DNA from 2 places in the Streptomyces sp. NPDC058157 genome. Region 2 is predicted to be linked to the other one. Evidence: riboswitches for the same ligand, from Rfam matches in the RefSeq annotation. Region 2 holds a riboswitch; the other holds the start of a gene.
What was found. Region 2 has a riboswitch for cobalamin ahead of cobN (cobaltochelatase subunit CobN). Riboswitches for the same ligand answer to the same signal wherever they lie in the genome.
Positions count from the first base shown of each region.

Region 1 (7,796 bases), on a different contig from region 2:
CCGGGTGAGCGTGCTGCCCGGGGAGTCGTTCGGGCTGCACGTGTCCACCACCGCGCCGCGGTTCACGGTCTCCGCGTACCGGATGGGCTGGTACGGCGGGGCCCGGGCGCGGCTGGTGTGGCGTTCCGAGGCGCTGCCCGGGGTCCGCCAGCCCGAGCCCGCGGTGGAGTCCGGCACTCGGATGGTCCGCACCCGGTGGCCGCGTACCGCCACGGTAGACACCAAGGGCTGGCCGGAGGGCTGCTACCTGCTGCGGCTGGACGCACAGGGCGGGGAGGGGCAGCGGTTCGTGCCGGTGACCGTCCGCTCGGCGGCCGCGGCGGGACGGACGGTGATGGTCAACGCGGTGGCGACCTGGCAGGCGTACAACCGCTGGGGCGGCTACGGCAGCTACGACGGCCCGAGCGGCGGATACGCCTCGCGTTCGCTGTCCGTGACCTTCGACCGGCCGTACGACTACGACGACGGGGCGGGGCTGTTCCTGGTGTACGAGGCGCCGCTGATCGCGCTCGCCGAGCGCCTCGGGATCCCCCTGGCGTACGCCACGACCACCGATGTGGCGCGCGAGCGGCGGCTGCTGGAGGGAGCCGCCGCGGTGCTGTCGCCCGGCCACGACGAGTACTGGTCGCCGGAGCAGCGCGCGCACGTCACCGCGGCCCGGGACGCGGGGAGCAACATCGCGATACTGGGCGCGAACTGCTGCTTCCGCCGCATCCGCCTGGAGCCCTCGGAGCTGGGCCCGGACCGTACGGTGGTCTGCTACAAGTCCTCGTACGAGCAGGACCCGGGCTTCAAGCGGGGGCATCCCGCGACCGTCGACTTCCGGTCCGCGCCGGGGGCCGACCCGGAGAGCTCGCTGCTCGGGGTGATCTACGACGGCTACCCGGTGGACGCCCCGTACGTGGTCACGAACCCGGGCCACTGGCTGTTCGAGGGGACGGGCGTGAAGGCGGGCGACGGCTTCGCGCACCTGGTCGGCGTGGAGTACGACAAGGTCAGCACGGGCTTTCCGACCCCGCGTCCGATCGAGATACTGGCCCACTCGCCGGTGGTGTGCGAGGGCCGGCCGAGCCATCAGGACACGGCCTACTACACCGTGCCGAGCGGGGCGGGGGTCTTCGCCACCGGAACGATGCGCTGGGTCGAGGCCCTGGACGCGACCGGCGACGGCCGCAGCGGCGCCAACCACGGCCTGGACGCCCGGGCAGGCGCGCTGACCACCCGGGTGACGGAGAACCTGCTGCGCGCCTTCGCCGCCGGCCCGGCCGGGAAGACGCACCCGGCTCAGGACAACGTCAACGCGGTGTACGGGGGTTCGTGAGGCAGGCCGGCGGCCGGAATTCGGTGGACCGCGCGCGATTGGGGTGCTTAGGATCAAGACGGCGGCATCGCGTGCCGGTCACCGGCCGGGTGAGGCATGGAGGTGCCGCGAGATGCCTTGTGGAGGCATTCACACATGTCCGTCCAGTTGAACCACACGATCGTCCACTCCCGTGACAACCGGGAGTCCGCCGTATTCCTGGCACACATCCTCGGTCTCGAAGTGGGCCCGGAGTGGGGCCCGTTCATTCCGGTGGAGACCGGGAACGGGGTGACCTTGGACTTCGCGACCAGCACCGCCGAGTCGATCACCACGCAGCACTACGCGTTCCTCATCTCGGAGGAGGAGTTCGACTCCGCCTTCGGGAAGATCCAGGCGGCCGGCGTCGAGTACTTCGCCGATCCGCACCGCAAGCAGCCGGGCGAGATCAACCACAACGACGGCGGCCGCGGGGTCTACTTCCTGGACCCCTCCGGACACGCCATGGAGATCATCACCCGCCCCTACGGCGGCTGACGACCCACCCCGCAGGGCCCGCGGCGCACCGCGTCGCGGGCCCTGCCCCCCGCCCGGGCCCCCCCCCCCCCCCCCGCCCCCCCGCCCCCCACCCCGCCCGCCGTCCTGCCCGTCACGCATCCGCCCGGAATCCTGGACAGATAGTCTGCGCGCAGATAATCTCTCCACAGAACGAATGACGGCGACGGAGGAGAACGCGCATGTGGACGTACGAGCACACCATCGAGACCACCGCCGCCCCCGCCGCGATCTGGCGCCTCTGGGCCGACGTCGAGCACTGGGGTGACTGGAACCCGGGGGTCGAGCGGATCGCGATCGACGGCCCCTTCGCGGCCGGCGCCCGCATCACGATGACCCCGCCCGGCGAGGACCCGATCCCGCTGGTCGTCGCCGAGGCCGTCCGCGACGAGAGCTTCGTCGACGAGGCCCGGTTCGGCGGGCTGCTGCTGCGCACGGTCCACCGGATCGACCCCGCCGGGGACGGACTGGTCCGCGTCACCTACCGGATGGAGATCTCCGGCCCGGGCGCCGACGAGACCGGCCCCGCGATCGGCCCCGGCATCACCGCCGACTGGCCCGAGACCATGGCCGCGCTGGCGGAGTCGGCGGCCCGCTGATGGCCCTCAGCCCCGGCGAGAGCCCCGGGTTCCTGCTCTGGCACGCCACCCTGCGCTGGCAGCGCGAGGTCTCCTCGGCGCTCACCCCGCTGGGCCTGACCCACGTGCAGTTCGTGCTCCTCGCCTGCGCCTGGTGGCTCAACGGCCAGGGTGAGCACCCCAACCAGCTCGCCCTGGCCCGCCAGGCCGGCACCGACGTCAAGATGACCTCCCAGGTGCTGCGCGCCCTGGAGCAGAAGGGCCTCGTCGAGCGCGAGGTCGACCCGGCCGACACCCGCGCGAAGCGGCTGCGCGTCACCGCCGCCGGGGCCGAACTCGCACCCCGGGCCGTCGCCGCCGTCGAGGAGGCCGACGCGCGCTTCTTCCGCACGGTCCCCCTCGACGAGGCGATGCCCCTGCTCAGGCGGCTGGCCCGGCCGGAGGAGTGAGACCGGCCCCACGAGCGGGAACCTCCTGCCGCCCCGGGAGGTAGACGATGCTCGGAGCGCCCGTCGCCGGATGGACGGCGATCCGGGTGGCCACCCCGTAGACCTCCGCCAGCAGCTCCTCCGTGAGCACCTGCCCCGGCGCACCCTCGGCCACCACCCGGCCGCCCGCCAGCACGTACAGCCGGTCGCAGAAGGACGCGGCGAGGTTGAGGTCGTGCAGGACGAGCAGGCCGGTCACGGGGAGCCGCCGGACCAGCCCCAGGACCTCCAGCTGGTAGCGGATGTCGAGGTGGTTCGTGGGCTCGTCCAGGGCGAGCAGCCCCGGTTCCTGGACGAGGGCGCGGGCGACGAGCGCGCGCTGCCGCTCCCCGCCCGAGAGCCCGTCGAAGCGGCGCCCGGCGAGGCCGGACACCCCGACCTCCTCCAGCGCCCGCGCGACGTGCCGCCGGTCGTCCGGGCCGTCCTGCTCCCAGAACCTCTTGTGCGGGCTGCGCCCCATGGACACGACCTCGCGGACCGTCAGACCGAAGGTGCCCGCCGCGTCCTGCGGTACCACCGCCACCCGCCGGGCGCGCTCCTTGACGCCCAGCGCCGAGACGTCGGCCCCGTCGAGCAGCACCCGGCCGGCGGTGGGCCGCAGGGTGCCGTAGACGCAGCGCAGCAGCGTCGTCTTGCCGCTGCCGTTCGGCCCGACGACCCCGACCGTCTCGCCGGGCCGGGCGGTGAGGCCGATCCCGTCCAGCAGCCTCCGCCCGTCGACCTCGTAACGCAGCCCCTCGACCGAGAGTTCCACCGGACGCCCCGTCATCCGGCCACCCCCTCGGCCCGGGTGGACCTGCGCAGCATCCACAGGAAGAACGGCCCGCCCGCCAGCGCGGTGACCACGCCGACGGGTATCTCCTCGGGCGCCGCCGCCGTGCGCGCCAGCAGGTCGGCCAGACTCAGGAAGACCGCCCCGGCGAGCGCGCAGACGGGCAGCAGCGCCCGGTGCCCGGCGCCCACCACCATGCGGGCGGCGTGCGGAACCATCAGCCCGACGAAGCCGATCGCCCCGCTGTAGGCCACCAGCACCCCGATGACCAGGGAGGTGAGGACGAACGCGGCCGCCCGGAAGCGGCCGGTGTCCAGGCCGAGGGTGCGGGCCCCCTCCTCCCCGGCGAGCAGCAGGTCCAGGGGGCGCGCGAGGGCGACGAGCAGGGCGGTGCCGGCGAGCAGCACGGCCGCCGGCAGGGCGAGTTCGTCCCAGCGGGCCCCGCCCAGGCCGCCCAGCGTCCAGAAGAGCACGGACCGGAGCTGGTCGGGGTGCGCGGACAGCACGAGGACCAGGCTGGTCAGCGCGGACAGGACGTACTGCACGGCCACCCCGGCCAGGATCAGCCGCCCGGTGGTCATCGTGCCGCCGCGCCGGGCCAGGGTGTAGACGGCGACGAGCGCGGCGAGGGAGCCGGCGAAGGCGGCCAGCGGGAGCCCGAGGGCGGTACCCGCCCCCACCCCGAGCACGATGACGACCACCGCCCCCGCCGACGCGCCCGAGGAGGCGCCCAGCAGGAAGGGGTCGGCGAGCGCGTTGCGGACGAGGGCCTGGAGCACGGCGCCGCAGACCGCGAGCCCGGCGCCGACCACGGCCCCGAGCAGCACGCGCGGCATCCGCACGTCCCACACGATGGAGGCGAAGGCGCCGCCCCGGGCCCGGGGCCCGGCCAGCAGGACGTCGAGCACCCGGCCGGGGGCGATGCGGACGGGGCCCAGGGCCAGCCCCGCCACCATCGAGGCGGCCAGCAAGAGCGCGAGGAGCACCAGGACGGCCGGGGTGCGGCGGCGTCCGGTCACGGGGCGTCGGGGTGCAGCTGGCGGCCGAGGGACTCGACCGCGTCGGCGACGCGCACGCCGAGGACGGCCGAGGACAGCGGCAGCACGACGAACCGGCGGTTCTTCACGGCGGGAACCTCCGCCAGCGCCGGATCGTTCAACAGGCGCTGCTTCTTGGCCTCCACGGGGGTGCCGCCGTAGTCGTAGATGAGGACGACCTCGGGCCGCCGCTCGATGACCTTCTCCCACGGCACGTCGCCGAAGGTGTCCTGGAGGTCGGCGAAGACGTTCGTCCCCCCGGCCAGGGAGACGATCTCGTTGCCGATGCCGTTGCCCCCGGAGGTGAAGGCGGAGGACTCTCCCGAGTCGTAGACGAAGACGGACGGGCGGGGCCGGTTCCCGACCCGGGCGGTGACGGCGTCGATCCGGCGCTGCTCGTCCTCGATGAGGGCCGTGCCGCGCTCGGGCACGCCGAAGGTCCGGGCGACCTCGGTGATCTCGGTCTTCAGCTGGGTGAGCCCGACGCGGCCCGGGGTGCAGTACTCCACGCTGAGCCGCGAGTCGATCCCGGACCTGGCCAGCCCCTCGCGGTCGCGGCCCTGCCCCTTGTCGAAGGCGCTGGAATAGCCGCCGTAGACGAAGTCGGGGTCGGCCGCGAGGAGGACCTCCTTCGACGGGTACTCCTTCGCCAGCACCTTGACGCCCGCGTAGGCGCTCCGGTAGGCGGGGAGGACGGCGTCGTCGAGGTAGGCGGTGCCGGCCATCCGGTCCTGGAGGCCGAGGGCCAGCATGATCTCGGTGGCGTGCTGGTTCATGGTGACGGCCCGCTCGGGCGGGGCCTGATAGGTGCTGGTCACACCGCAGTTGGTGACGGTGTACGGGAACCCGGGCGCGGACCGGGCGCCGGGGGCGGGCCCTTCCTCCCCGGGCGGACCGCCGCAGGCGGTCAGGGACAGCAGGAGCGCGAGCGCGGTGAGCGGGCGCGGGGCGGCGCGGAAACGCGGCATGGTGAGGCCTCTCCGGGGGATCCTCGTCCCCGGTCGAAGTGAAGAGGCGGTGCGTCAGTGTCTGACTCCCGGGACCCCGCGGAGGGGGTCGCCGGTCACAGTGGCGGGACCGCACCGGATTCACACCGGTTTCCTGTCCTGCACCGCCCGGGACAACCCGGCCAAGTCTGCCAGATGCCGCGTTTGCCCCGAAGGGGGGACCAAGGCGCCCCGAACCGCTCCGGGCGCCGGTGGCGGGAGCGGGCGGTACGGAGGATCGTGGGCGGCGAGGGGAGGTACGGAGGGCGAGGGGAGGTGCGGAGGAGGTCGGTGATGCGCCACGGCAGCCACACGGGCCACGAAGGTCCCGGGCACGGGGTCAGGACCGCCCATCTCCTCCTGGCCCCCGCCCTCGCGGTGCTGCTGCTCGGCGCGGGCACCGGCGGCTCCGGCGAGACCGTCTCCCTCGACGGCGACCGGCCCGGCGAGCGGCTCGACGTGACCCTCACCCGGGTCGTCGACCCCGCGGGCCCGGAGCCGGCGCGGGCCGGGGCCGACCGGCTGGTCGCCGTGGAGCTGCGCCTGGAGAACACGGGAACGGCCCCCTACGCGGACTCCCCCGCCCCGGCCGCGCACCTCCTGGACTCCACCGGGCGGCGCTTCACCGGCCTGAGCACCGCCACGGACGCGGGCCCCGCGCTCCCCGCCGCCGTCACCCTCGCCCCGGGCGGGTCGGCGACGGGCTACGTCGTCTTCCGGCTGCCGGCCGAAGCCCGCCCGGCGGCGGTGCAGTTCGCCCTGGACGCCGGGCTCGGCGACGACGTCGCCCACTGGAGCCTGTCGTGAGCCTGTCGTGATCCCCCGCCGGAACCGGCCGGAAATTACCTCGACGTATCTAGTGACTTAGCAGGCACCCGCCAGTAGAACTTGTTCCCACTCCGCCGAGAGTGAGGAACGCCACATGAGCGACAAAGGCCTGCACAACAAGGTGTCCAAGGGTGTCTCCCGACGTGGATTCATCGCTGGAACCGGTTCTCTTCTGGGGGCCATGGCCCTCAGCGTCAACGCCATCCCGGCCCGCGCCAATCCCGCCACCGGATCCGCCGTATCCAACCCGCCCATCGCGTCCGGGGACCGGGTCCCGGCCCTCGTCATCGGTACCGGCTACGGCGGCTCCGTCGCCGCGCTGCGGCTCGCCCAGGCCGGTGTCGACGTGCACATGATCGAGATGGGCATGGCCTGGGACACCCCGGGCACCGACGGCAAGATCTTCGCCAACACCACCAAGCCCGACTACCGCTCCTTCTGGCTGCGCACCCGCACGAAGGCGCCGCTGAGCAACTTCCTCGGCTTCCCCATCGACAAGGACGTCCCGAAGTACACGGGCATCCTCGACGCCGAGGAGATGGGCGGGATCATCGTCTACCAGGGCCGCGGCGTCGGCGGCGGCTCGCTCGTCAACGGCGGCATGGCGGTGACCCCCAAGCGGCAGAACTTCGCCGCCATCCTCCCCACGGTGGACGCCGAGGAGATGTACTCCACCTACTACCCCCGGGCCAACGCCGGGCTCGGCGTGGGCCTCATCGACCCCGACTGGTTCGAGACGGTGGACTGCTACCAGTTCGCCCGCGTCGGCCGCAAGCACGCCCAGCGCTCCGGCTTCCCCTTCGTGTTCGTGCCGGACGTCTACGACTGGGACTACATGAAGCAGGAGGTGGCCGGCACCGTCCCCAAGTCCGCCGTGGACGGGGAGATCCTCTACGGCAACAACGCCGGCAAGAAGTCCCTCCAGAAGACCTACCTCGCCGCCGCCCGGGCCACCGGCAAGGTGGCCGTCTCCCCCCTGCACCGGGTCACCACCGTCTCCCCCTCGGACGGTGGCGGCTACACGGTCGCCATGGAGGAGCTGAACACCACCGGCGACGTCGTCTCCGTCAAGACCGTCACCGCCGACCGGGTGTTCTTCGCCGCCGGCAGCGTCGGCACCAGCAAGCTCCTGGTCCGGCTGAAGGCCACCGGAGCCCTGCCGCTGCTCAACGACGAGATCGGCAAGGGCTGGGGGGACAACGGGAACGTCATGTGCGGCCGGGCGAACCACATGTGGGACCCCACCGGCAAG
Region 1 is NZ_JBHVUQ010000047.1:4,719-12,514, reverse strand. Features, by position in the region: gene ACFVXK_RS14655 (N,N-dimethylformamidase beta subunit family domain-containing protein) at 1-1,321, shown strand, start outside; gene ACFVXK_RS14650 (VOC family protein) at 1,457-1,837, shown strand; gene ACFVXK_RS14645 (SRPBCC family protein) at 2,038-2,454, shown strand; gene ACFVXK_RS14640 (MarR family winged helix-turn-helix transcriptional regulator) at 2,454-2,882, shown strand; gene ACFVXK_RS14635 (ABC transporter ATP-binding protein) at 2,854-3,690, opposite strand; gene ACFVXK_RS14630 (FecCD family ABC transporter permease) at 3,687-4,649, opposite strand; gene ACFVXK_RS14625 (ABC transporter substrate-binding protein) at 4,709-5,698, opposite strand; cobalamin riboswitch at 5,734-5,873, opposite strand; gene ACFVXK_RS14620 (DUF4352 domain-containing protein) at 6,011-6,523, shown strand; gene ACFVXK_RS14615 (GMC oxidoreductase) at 6,639-7,796, shown strand, end outside.
Region 1: it holds a riboswitch for cobalamin, as region 2 does, so the genes downstream of both, ACFVXK_RS14625 (ABC transporter substrate-binding protein) here and cobN (cobaltochelatase subunit CobN) in region 2, are expected to answer to the same signal.

Region 2 (7,796 bases):
CGTGGCAAAGGACTGGCGGTAGATCGCGGCGCCGTCCTTCTCGTACTCGAACACGGTGTACTCGCTCATTTCTTCACTGCGGCTTCGGTTGTGGTGGGGGTGGTGCGTGCGGCCGTGAGGGCGGCCGCCAGATCTGCGTGCGGCACGGGCCGCGCGTCGAGTTCGTAGCCGTCGGGGGTGGCGACGAGGTCCACCCACGCGGTGCCGCGCGGATGCCCGCACCGGCGGGCGCACCCCGACCAGTGCACCGGCAGCTCCGCGGCGGCCTCCTGTACTTCTACGACGGCACGCGCGTCGGCGCGTACGTCCGCGAGGGACTTGGCGCAACCGGGCTTGCCCGTACAGGCCGTGACGGTCCGCCAGGGGGATCCGGGCCGGACGACGAGGCCGGCCGTCTCGATGCGGCCGCCGCTGTCGGCCGCGGCGCGCGGGAGGACGACGCTGCGCCACGGGCTGACGCGCAGCTCGCCGTCGGCGGCTTCGGCCAGCACCCGCCACTGCGCGGCGCCGACCCGCCCGAGCGGGGGCAGCACGCACAGCCCGGCCGCGCCCACGCGCCCCGGCCGGGGCGGCTCGGCGTACGGCCACGCCACCGCGGGCACGCGGACGGCCGCGATCCCCGCCTCGGCCAGCCGTCGCACGAACTCCCCCGCATCCAGCGCGTGTTCACCGGGCAGCTCGGCGACCCGCCAGGGCCGGGTCCCGGCCGCGCCGGCGGCGTCGAGGAAGTACTCGGCGGCCAGCAGCGCAGCGGAGGCCGCATCGCCCCCGCCGACCCCGACGGCGTCGGCAGCACCCCCGAGCCGCACCAGCACCTGCCAGCCGGGGCCAGCACCGCTCACGGGGCCGGCACCGCTCACGGGGCCGGCGCCGTACGCAGGGCCGCCTCCGCGGCCCGGTCGCGGGCCGGCACCGACAGAGGGGCCAGGGCCGTCACCGGCGCCGGGGCGGGCGTCGCCGGGACCGGGGCAGGCGTCGCCGGGGCCGTCACCGCCGGAACCACGGCCGGGGCGAGCGTCGTCGGCGCCGGGGCGGGCGTCGCCCGGGCCGCGGCCGGGGCCGTCCTGGCCCTCGCGGCCTTCTCCGCCCGCGGGACCGGTACCTTCCCGGCCCTCCTCGCCGTCCGCGCCCGCGGCCATCACGGTCACGTCCGGGTCGAGGGCGGCCACGTCCCCGCGTCCGTCGTCGAGGGCGAACAGGAACCGCCCGGACAGGTCCGCGGCCCGCGCACTGGCGCACAGCAGCCGGTCGAGTTCCCGGACCCAGCCGACGACTTGGGCCCCGGCCGCCGGGGTGGCCACGATGTTGCGCACCCGCTCGTGGCCGGGCGCAGGCAGCAGCCCGGCGGCGTCCAGCAGCTCCGCGAGCCCGCCGCCGCACCCGTCGGCGAGGCCGCGCAGCTGGACGTTGCCGCGGGAGGTGAGTTCCAGGTGCCCGTCGCCGAACCGCTCGGCGGCGTCCGCGAGCGCGAGGGCCTGCCGGGTGGTGAGCAGCCCGCCGGGGATCCGGACGCGCGCGAGGTACCCGTCGTCGGCGGCGTGCAGCCGCAGCGCGCCGGGGCAGGCGTCGCCGCGTTCACGTATGACGGGTTCGTCCCGCGATGCGGCGGAAGGTGGCTGGGGCGGCATGGCCGCGAGCATACCCACGATTCCCCACCCCCGACCTGTGTCCGTCGCCACCCCGACCGGGGGCTCCCGCTCCGACGCACCCCGCGCCCCACCAGCGGCACCCCACGGACCACGCCGGCCGATTCCAGCCCCGCCGGCGCTTGAGGCGCGGAGTCTGGGGCGGAGCCCCTGGGCCACCTCCCAGCGGCAGCCGGGGGAGAAACGGCGAAGGGGCGGGGCGGGGAGAGGCTCCGCGCAGCGGCCCCGCCCCCGCACCCGCCCCCCACGTTTGCGGCGCAACCCCAAGGGCAGAGCTCCGGCAGCGGTGCCGCACCCGACCGACCCCACCTCCCGGCCAGGGAAAAGGCCACCTAAGATGACCTTCCGGCGGACCACTCGGCCCGTCACCGCCGAGGACGGCGACATGGGAGGAAGCCCGGTGCGATTCCGGCGCGGTCCCGCCACTGTGAGCCCCGCGGAGCGATCCGCGGGGTGAGTCAGGAACTCCCGCTGTCCTCACTGCCCGGGGCGCGGAAACCCCGAGGAAGGCCTGCCGCCGCATGATCCTGCTGCTGTCGACGTCCGACACCGATCTGCTCAGCGCCCGCGCCGCGAACATCGCCGGCGGCCCCGTGCCGTACCGGTTCGCGAACCCCTCCCGCCTCCCCCTCGACGACCTCCCCGGCCTCCTCGACGGCGCCGAGCTGGTCGTCGTGCGCCTCCTCGGCGGCCTGCGCGCCTGGCAGGACGGCCTCGACGTGCTCCTCGCCGCCGACCAGACCCGCCCCGTGGTGGTCCTGACCGGCGAACAGGCCCCGGACGCCCAGCTGATGGAGGCCTCCACGGTCCCGATCGGCATCGCCGCCGAGGCCCACCGCTACCTCGCGCACGGCGGCCCGGCCAACCTCGACCAGCTGGCCCGGTTCCTCTCCGACACGGTCCTGCTCACCGGCCACGGCTTCGAGCCCCCGGCCGCCTCCCCCACCTGGGGCCCCCTGGAGCGCCCCGCCACGGAGGCGACCGGCCCCCAGGTCGCGGTGCTCTACTACCGCGCCCACCAGATGAGCGGCAACACCGCCTTCGTGCACGCCCTCTGCGACGCCGTCGAGGCCAAGGGCGGCCGCCCGCTCCCCCTCTACGTCTCCTCCCTGCGCACCCCGGAGCCGGAGCTCCTCGACGCCCTGGCCTCCGCCGACGCCATCGTCACCACCGTCCTCGCCGCCGGCGGCACCCGACCCGCCACCGCCTCCGCGGGCGGGGACGACGAGTCCTGGGACGCGGGCGCCCTGGCCGGTCTCGGCGTGCCGATCCTCCAGGCCCTGTGCCTGACGGGCTCCCGCAGCACCTGGGAGGAGAACGACGAGGGCCTCTCCCCCCTCGACGCCGCCACGCAGGTCGCCGTGCCCGAGTTCGACGGCCGCCTCATCACCGTCCCGTTCTCCTTCAAGGAGATCGACGAGGACGGCCTGCCCGCCTACGTCGCCGACGCCGAGCGCGCCGCCCGCGTGGCCGGCATCGCCGTGCGCCACGCCCGCCTGCGCCACATCGAGCGCGCCGACAAGCGCGTCGCCCTCGTCCTCTCCGCGTACCCCACCAAGCACTCCCGCATCGGCAACGCGGTCGGCCTGGACACCCCGGCCAGCGCGGTGGAACTCCTGCGCACCCTCATCGCGGCCGGCTACGACTTCGGCCCCACCGCCGACATCCCGGGCCTGGTCTCGGGTGACGGCGACGAGCTGATCCGCGCCCTGATCGAGGCCGGCGGCCACGACCAGGACTGGCTCACCGAGGAGCAGCTGGCCCGCAACCCGGTCCGCATCCCGGCGGCCGACTACAAGCGCTGGTTCGCCGAGCTCCCCGCGGACCTGCGCGAGAGCGTCGAGGAACACTGGGGCGAGGCCCCCGGCAACATGTTCGTCGACCGCTCCGCCAACCCCGAGGGCGACATCGTCCTCGCCGCCCTGCGCCGCGGGAACCTCCTCATCCTGATCCAGCCGCCGCGCGGCTTCGGCGAGAACCCGATCGCGATCTACCACGACCCGGACCTGCCGCCCTCGCACCACTACCTGGCCGCGTACCGCTGGATCCAGGCGGCGGCGCAGGACGGCGGCTTCGGCGCCGACGCGATGATCCACCTGGGCAAGCACGGCAACCTCGAATGGCTGCCCGGCAAGAACGCCGGCCTGTCCGCCTCCTGCGCACCCGACGCCGCGCTCGGCGACCTCCCCCTCGTCTACCCCTTCCTGGTCAACGACCCGGGCGAGGGCACCCAGGCCAAGCGCCGGGTGCACGCCACCCTGGTCGACCACCTGGTCCCGCCGATGGCCCGCGCCGAGTCGTACGGCGACATCGCCCGCCTGGAGCAGCACCTGGACGAGTACGCCCAGATCAGCTCCATGGACCCGTCGAAGCTCCCCGCCATCCGCGCCCAGATCTGGACCCTGATCCAGGCGGCGAAGCTCGACCACGACCTCGGCCTGGAGGAGCGCCCCGACGACGACGGCTTCGACGACTTCCTGCTCCACGTCGACGGCTGGCTGTGCGAGGTCAAGGACGCCCAGATCCGCGACGGCCTGCACGTCCTGGGCGGCGCCCCGACCGGCGAGGCCCGGGTCAACCTGGTCCTCTCCATCCTCCGCGCCCGCCAGATCTGGGGCGGCACCTCCGCCCTCCCGGGCCTGCGCGAGGCCCTCGGCCTGGACGAGTCGGCCGCCACCCGCACCGCGGCGGACACGATCGAGGAGACGGCCCGCACCCTGGTCCAGGCGATGGAGGACGCGAACTGGTCCCCCGACGCGGTCGCCCCCGTCGCGGCGGGCCACCCGGCAGCCGTCCGCGACATCCTCACCTTCGCGGCGAACGAGGTCGTGCCCCGTCTGGCCGGCACAACGGACGAGATCGCGCACGTGGTCCGTGCCCTGGACGGCGGCTTCGTCCCGGCCGGCCCGTCGGGCTCGCCCCTCCGCGGCCTGGTCAACGTCCTCCCGACGGGCCGCAACTTCTACTCGGTCGACCCGAAGGCCGTCCCCTCCCGCCTCGCCTGGGAGACCGGTCAGGCCCTGGCCGACTCCCTGCTGGCCCGCTACCGCGCGGACCACGAGGACGAATGGCCCGCCTCGGTCGGCCTGTCCCTCTGGGGCACCAGTGCCATGCGCACGGCCGGCGACGACGTGGCCGAAGCCCTGGCCCTCCTCGGCGTCCGCCCGGTCTGGGACGAGGCCTCGCGCCGCGTCACGGGCATCGAGGCGATTCCCCTGTCGGAACTGAACCGCCCCCGCATCGACGTGACCCTCCGCATCTCGGGCTTCTTCCGCGACGCGTTCCCGCACGTCATCGGCCTCCTCGACGACGCGGTCCGCCTGGCGGCCTCCCTGGACGAACCGGCGGAATCGAACTTCATCCGAGCCCACGCCCAGGCCGACCTCGCCACCCACGGCGACGAACGCAAGGCCACCACCCGCATCTTCGGCTCCCGCCCGGGCACCTACGGCGCGGGCATCCTCCAGCTGATCGACTCCCGCGACTGGCGCACCGACGCCGACCTCGCGGAGGTCTACACGGTCTGGGGCGGCTACGCGTACGGCCGCGGCCTCGAAGGACGGCCCGCCCGTACCGAGATGGAGACGGCGTACAAGCGGATCACCGTCGCCGCGAAGAACACCGACACCCGCGAACACGACATCGCCGACTCGGACGACTACTTCCAGTACCACGGCGGCATGGTGGCCACGGTCCGCGCCCTGCGCGGCACGGCCCCCGAGGCCTACATCGGCGACTCCACCCGCCCGGAGACGGTCAAGACCCGCACCCTCGTCGAGGAGACGAGCCGCGTCTTCCGCGCCCGCGTCGTCAACCCCAAGTGGATCGAGGCGATGCGCCGCCACGGCTACAAGGGCGCCTTCGAACTCGCGGCGACGGTCGACTACCTCTTCGGCTACGACGCCACGACAGGCGTGGTCGCCGACTGGATGTACGACAAACTGACGGAAACCTACGTCCTGGACCCGACGAACCGCGCCTTCCTGGAGGAGGCCAACCCCTGGGCCCTCCACGGCATCGCGGAACGCCTCCTGGAGGCCGAATCCCGCGGCATGTGGGAGAAGCCGAACCCCCAGATCCTCGAATCCCTCCGCCAGGTCTACCTGGACACGGAGGGCAACCTGGAAGGCGAATCCGACTAAGCCCCTTATCCCCTCCAAACTGTCTGGCATGTGCCACTACTGCGGCTGCCGCCAGATCCTCCTCATCAAGGAGTTCATCTCCGAGCACGAAACGGTGAGAACGCGGCGGGCGACCTCGGATAAGGCCGGCACCCTCCTCACCGCCGGCCAGGCCGTCCTCCTCGCCCACTGGAAGGGCGAGGAGGACGGCCTGTTCGCCGTCATGTCCCACGACCCCGAGTACGCCCCCTGCATCGAGGCCCTCGTCTCGGAACACCGCGACCTGGCGGCCTTCCGCACCATGGCGGACCTCTCCTCTCTGAACAGTTCATCCTCCGATTCTGGTTCCGGCACGGCACGTGGCACCCTCGGCACCGCCCTCGACGGCCCGACCAGTCCCGAGGCGGCCAGGATCGACGGTTGGCATCCGCCAGCCCTGCGCTGCTCTCGTCCGTTGACGTTGCCGTCAACTACTGCCGTCGCCCCACGAAGGGGCCCCGCCAGGAGTCACCTGGCGGGGCTTGGCTATCCCAACGAATTGAGGCCCCGTCCGGAGGGGACGGGTCCTCAAGCCTGACTTGAGCTACACCTGATCCAGCTCCGCGAGCGAAGTGGAGATCAGGTCACTCAGTTCGGCCAAGCCGTCGGAAGTGCTCGCCGCTTCGAGTGCAAACTTGGCCGCCAGCCTCGCATCCGGATCATTCAATCCGCAAACTTCAGCGATGAAGAGAATGGAGGGCCTCCGCTAATTCGACTCGTTCGCGAAAAACGCGAGGAATTCGGGGTCACACCCGAAACGTTGCGAGCGATCGACCCTCGCAAGACGAATCCCGCGAGGGTCCCGCGATTCAGCGCTCTAGGCTTACCACCCCTACCGCCTCAGTCGTTCTTGCGGTCGAGGAGCTCTCGAAGGCGCCTAACTTCAGCGACGAGACGTGGGATGTCCTGACGGGCATGAGCAATGAAGTTTGCGTTCTCATCCCACAGCCCGTCAGGCACATCCGCATATTGCGGATCCTGGACAAGAGCCAGGGCAACGTTCTGCCCACTCTGGAATCCTGGATGCGAATCAACAGACTCAACGTCAGGAACCGTACTGACCGCCACGAGGGTCATGAACTCTCTGTCGTCGAGCTGCCGAACGAACCAAGGCCCCGGAGTGGCGGAGTCTGCTCGCTCCTCGATTCGCCTGAGTTCGACCTCCCCAAGCTGCTCAAACTCTCCCATCTCCACCTTCGTACCCACCTCCACCGAAGAAGCTCGATCGGGATCTTTCCTCTCTGCCTGCGAACGCCGCGCCGCCCCCTCTAGGAGGTAAATCTCTCCACCGACAGCCCCAGGCGCGGGGCATTCTTCAGTATCTGCTTGTCTGTTGTCAGGAGAGTGAGTCCTTCTTGAACTGCAGACTGAAGCACCCTGCGGCCATTTAGCGCGATCGATGGCTTGAAATTATAGGCCCACATCGCTTCCAGCCCGCTCTAAATAGCATCGACGCCGGCCCGTGAAGCCTCGATGCCCATCCGGCCTCCTCTAGCTGAAAGCCAAGACCCGATTTCATTCGCGGTATACCTTGCGAGCAGCTCCGAGTGAGCTGTCGGCGAGAGAACGGGGCTCCTACCTGCAAGTGCCGTTTCTACCTCTGCCGCCCTCGTTCCACTAAGACTGTGTCCTATGTGGTGGGGCGTCGTTGAGCTTCGCATGGGGCGGGGTACGTGGAGTTGGATTGTTCCGGACGGGTTGTGGGAGATCGTGGAGCCGCTGATCCCGCCGTCGCGGGTGCGGCCGCAGGGAGGCGGGACACCGGACACGCCTGATGAGACGCTGTTCGCCGCGATCATCTACGTGCTGGTCAGCGGCTGTGCCTGGCGGATGCTGCCGCCGTGTTTCGGGATCTCGAAGTCGACGGCCCACCGCCGGTTCCTGATCTGGTCACGGGCAGGTGTGTGGGGCCGGCTGCACGAGGAGATCCTCCATCGCCTCGACGACGCAGGCCTCCTCGACCTGTCCCGCGCGGTCCTCGACTCCGCCC
Region 2 is NZ_JBHVUQ010000031.1:15,563-23,358, forward strand. Features, by position in the region: gene ACFVXK_RS10840 (precorrin-8X methylmutase) at 1-69, opposite strand, end outside; gene ACFVXK_RS10845 (nitrite reductase) at 66-1,628, opposite strand; cobalamin riboswitch at 1,978-2,135, shown strand; gene cobN (cobaltochelatase subunit CobN) at 2,168-5,788, shown strand; gene ACFVXK_RS10855 (hypothetical protein) at 5,817-6,344, shown strand; gene ACFVXK_RS10860 (hypothetical protein) at 6,647-6,994, opposite strand; one part of gene ACFVXK_RS10865 (IS5 family transposase) at 7,466-7,796, shown strand, end outside.